DNA from 2 places in the Maridesulfovibrio pacificus genome. Region 2 is predicted to be linked to the other one. Evidence: predicted binding sites of a transcription regulator. Region 2 holds the regulator's gene; the other holds the start of a gene.

Region 1 (2,421 bases), on a different contig from region 2:
ACTCTTCAAAAACTTTTATTTGGGCTTCGCCTCTGTTGACCCTCAATTGTGCGGGATCAGATGTTTTTGCAGGACCGGGAGGTTCGGGGAGTTTTCTAAGCTTCCATCAGGCCGTAATCGAGGAGCAGCTGTTCCAGTTCTTCGATTTCAAGAGGGGTCGGCACGACGAACATTTCGTTTTTGTCGATTGCATCGGCGAGACCCATGTAAGCTGATGCCTGCGGTACGCTGTCGTCCCATTCGATAACGGTTTTACGGTTGATTTCCGCACGCTGTACGTCGTTGTCACGGGGTACGAAGTAGATCATCTGGGTGCCGAGCTTTTTAGCCAGTTCTTCGATCATCTCTTTTTCGTTATCAACGTTACGGGAGTTGCAGATCAGGCCGCCGAGACGAACTCCGCCGGACTCGGCGTATTTCATAATACCTTTGCAAATGTTGTTGGCTGCATACATGGCCATCATTTCACCGGAACATACGATGTAGATCTCTTCTGCTTTACCGTCGCGGATGGGCATTGCGAATCCACCGCAGACAACGTCACCGAGTACATCGTAGAAAGCGTAATCAAGGCCTTCGGATTCTTCGTATGCACCGAGATTTTCCAGCATGTTGATGGAAGTGATGATACCGCGTCCTGCACAACCGACACCCGGTTCAGGGCCACCGGATTCAACACACCATGATTCACCGAATCCGGGTTTGCGGATATCCTCAAGTTCAACGTCTTCACCTTCTTCACGAAGGGTATCGAGTACTGATTTCTGAGCCAGTCCGCCGAGCAGCAGACGGGTGGAGTCCGCTTTAGGGTCACATCCAACAACCATGACCTTGCGGCCCATAGTTGCCAGTCCGGCTACGGTGTTCTGGGTGGTGGTGGATTTTCCGATGCCGCCTTTTCCGTAGATTGCTACTTTTCTCATTTTCTCCTCCATGTGGTTTGGATTGATTTTCGTTGTTGCTGTCTCTCGTAAGGCAAGTGGTGTGCCAAAGATGTTTTTGCGTCTTAAGGTGTTGTAATAATGTGCTAAAGTTTGAAGGATGAAGAAATGTAAAGACATACGAAAAATGTAGATTGCAACGAAAGTTCTGCACAAAATTGTAGGAAACTACATTTTTGCAGGTTGTGTGTAGGGTGTGAAAGGTAGGGTGATGTTATATAAATTAAGGTAGATAGGACGGTGTAATGTTTTGGCATCAATAATGCTTGATGGATTCTGTAAATTTTAATTCATTTGGAGCACTATTATGTTGATCGATACCACCCTGCGTGAAGGCGCACAGTTGTTCGGGGCTTATTTCAATCTGGAAACCCGTAAGCGTATCGCATCTTCCCTCATTTCCATGGGAGTTGATGAGATAGAGCTGGGCTGGGTCGGACAAGATGATCTTGCTCTTTTCGCAGGATATGCCCGTACCTTAGGAGGAGATACAGCTCTCAGTGTCTGGTCGCCCTGTCGGGAGAAAGACATTAAGATTGCAGCGGAGTTGGGATTAACGCGCATCAATATCGGAGTTCCGGTTTCGGATCTGCATATTGAAAAACGTCTGGACTCTGATCGTCAGGCTATCCTGCGTAAGCTGGCTGCTGCTGTGCGGACTGCCAAGGATTGCGGATTTGAATATGTTTCCGTGGGTCTTGAGGATATTTCACGTGCGGATGGCGATTTTGCCCTTTCCATGGCTCTGCATGCAGAGATTTGCGGAGCATCAAGGGTTCGTCTGGCGGATTCCCTTGGGCAACTGACTCCTCTTGCCATGGAAAAGCTGGTCAGAAAATTCAGGGAGAAGCTGCATATTGATATTGCCGTGCATTGCCATGATGATTTCGGCATGGCTACAGCCAACTCATTTACCGCCCTTGAAGCCGGAGCTGATTACGCGGACTGTTCCGTCTTAGGTATCGGAGAACGCTCCGGTATCGCAGCAACCGAGGAATTGGTGGCTCGTTTAGCACTGCGCGAAGGCAATACCCGCTATTTGACCTCGGTGTTAAAAGAAGCCTGTATGATTGTCGGGGTTGCAGCCAAGGTTGCCATTCCGCGTACCAAGGCTGTTGTCGGCACTGATATTTTTGCCTGTGAATCCGGTCTGCACACCCACGCACTCAGCAAATCACCGGAGCTTTTCGAACCGTACGATCCCGATTCTGTGGGCACGGCCCGTAAGTTGGCAGTGGGTGGTAAAAGCGGACGGGCTGCTGTCCGTAATGCTCTTGATGAATACGGCATCGATTGCGGAACAGATTCTCTTTCCACTCTTACCGAGGCCGTGCGCCAGCTCTCCCTGCGGCTTGAACGGCCCCTGACCCGCAGTGAATTTATCAAGCTCAATGATGAGGAGGTTTACTCATGAACACCATTTGCCGCATCTATTCAACTGAAGCCGGTGAACTGTTAGCCCAGCACTCCACTGACGACC
Region 2 (2,421 bases):
TCATATGCATTTCTATTTTATAAAAAATCCTTAAATTTCAGACAAATCAGAGGTCTTTGTTGCATCTTGCAATGGGATGTGGCATAGTTGAATCAAGCTCGGATTAAAAGAATGAAAAAAAAGTTTAGTCCAGTATATAGTGTAACAATAAATCTGAATCTGAAAATACACGAATCAATTTACAAGGTGGCCTGAATATATGGGGTTGGAACTTAGACAACAATTAAAGCTTACTCAACAGCTGGTAATGACTCCTCAGCTGCAGCAGGCGATCAAGTTGTTGCAGCTTTCCCGATTGGAGTTGGTGGATACCGTCCACCAGGAACTCATGGAGAATCCTATCCTTGAAGAAGCTGAAGCTCAGGAGCGTACAGACTCTCCCGATGCGGATGCAGGCACCGCTACTGCCGAAGAAGCACAAATTTCCAAGGAAGCCGAGTGGGAGAACTATCTCGGTGAATTTTCCAGTACATCAAAGCAGTCCTCTTCCCGCGAGTCGGAATCATATGAAGAAGGAACTTCTTTTGAAGCACGCCTGACCAAGTCGGCATCCCTTGATGGCCATCTGCATTGGCAGATGACTCTTTCCGATTTTACTGAGAAGGATATTGCCATAGGTGAATGTCTTATTGGTAATTTAAGTTCGGGAGGTTTTTTGCGGATAGACTTGGAAGAAGTCTGTGAAACATGCTATGCTGAAATCGAAGATGTAGAAAAGGTATTGCATCGCATTCAGCGATTCGATCCGGTAGGCGTGGCGGCAAGGACTCCGCAGGAATGTCTGCTTATCCAGCTGGAAGCATTGAAGCTTGACGATGATCCAATTCTGGTTTCGCTGGTCCGGGATCATTTGGATGATCTTGAAAAGAAGCGCTACAAGCCTCTGGCAAGAAAGTTCAAGCTCAGTATGGAGGATTTAAAGAGTTATCTGGACTTGATGCAGACACTTGATCCGCTGCCCGGAGCAAGTTTTTCAAGTGGAGACTCTTTCTATGTCAGCCCTGATGCTTATGTTTATGAATATGACGGTGATTTTGTCATAGTTCTGAACGAAGACGGTCTTCCGAAATTGCAAATGAATGCATTTTATGTGGAGACTCTTGAATCAACCAAGGGAGATGACAAGGAATATTTTCAGGACAAGATGCGTTCCGCTCAATGGCTGATGAAGAGCCTGTATCAGCGGCAACGTACCTTATATAAGGTTCTTGAATCCATAGTGAGATTCCAGCGAGAGTTTTTCGCCCACGGTGTCACCAAGTTAAAACCGCTTATTCTTAAGGAGGTTGCGGAAGACATCGAGATGCATGAATCCACTGTGAGCCGAATCACTACTAATAAGTATGTTTCTACTCCGCATGGGATTTATGAACTTAAATTTTTCTTTAATAGTGCGCTCGGTCTGGATGACGGTTCTCAGGTCGGTTCCGAGTCCGTCAAGGCGACGATCAAGAAATTGATCGGTGAAGAAGACGGAAAGAAACCCCTCAGCGATGAAAAGATAGCTGAGATTCTCAAAGAGAAACTGGAAGTCAACATAGCCAGAAGGACCGTAGCCAAGTATAGGACTGCAATGGGGATTCTCTCCTCTTCCAAGAGGAAAAAAGTATTCTAATGTAGTCCGGAGAAATCAACGCATATTCACCCTTTACTAAGGAGGCTCTTTATGAACGTAGCATTTACTTTTAAGAACTTCGACGCATCCGAACATCTTAAGGAATATGCAAACAGCCGTTTCTCCAAGTTGGTAAAGTACGTAAGCAATCCTGACAACACTGATATGCAGGTGAATCTGTCAGTAGATAAGTTCAGGCATGTTGCGGAAGTTGTTTTCAGCTCTGATCATCTTCATGTTTCAGCTTACGAAGTGTCCGAGGACATGTATTCCACCGTGGATATGGTTCTGGACAAGCTTGAAGCCCAGCTTCGCCGCGCAAACGAAAAGATGAGAAGCCATAGGCGTAAGGAGTCAGCTCCTGCCCGAATGGATATTCTCAGCTATGGAGAGGAAGAGTATAGGGAACCTGTGATTGTGGAGTCTGACTCCTTTGTTCCCAAGCCTATGAGTGTCGATGAAGCCGCAGAGCAGCTTCAGACTCTCGACCACGAATTCCTCGTATTCCGCAACGCGGATAATGAAGCCATAAACGTAATTTATCGCCGCAATAATGGCGACTTCGGTTTAATTGACCCAGGATACTAACTGATGAATATAACTGATAATCTGGCAAAGGACCTTGTAATTCATGAACTGCAGGCCTCTGATAAGAGTGAAGTTCTGAAAGAAATGGTTTCCACCCTAAAGGACGCAGGTCTGGAAGTGGATGTGGAAAATGCCCTTAAGGTCCTTAATGATCGCGAAAAACTTGGAACAACCGGAATCGGGGATGGCATAGCCATCCCCCACGGTAAACTGGAATG

Evidence for each region. Region 2 encodes sigma-54, which starts transcription at its own class of promoters, with help from an activator protein. Its sites were predicted from a motif close to CTGGCACGGNNNNTGCTT; they were not measured.
Region 1: a site for sigma-54 is predicted at 1,192-1,209, ahead of ACNI23_RS19785 (LeuA family protein). Genes of this name have one in related genera too.

What each region holds. Positions count from the first base shown of each region.
Region 1 is NZ_JBLZNE010000003.1:106,996-109,416, forward strand. It holds gene nifH (nitrogenase iron protein) at 96-923, opposite strand; gene ACNI23_RS19785 (LeuA family protein) at 1,249-2,355, shown strand; gene ACNI23_RS19790 (hypothetical protein) at 2,352-2,421, shown strand, end outside.
Region 2 is NZ_JBLZNE010000001.1:1,474,487-1,476,907, reverse strand. It holds gene rpoN (RNA polymerase factor sigma-54) at 200-1,615, shown strand; gene hpf (ribosome hibernation-promoting factor, HPF/YfiA family) at 1,667-2,203, shown strand; gene ACNI23_RS06875 (PTS sugar transporter subunit IIA) at 2,207-2,421, shown strand, end outside.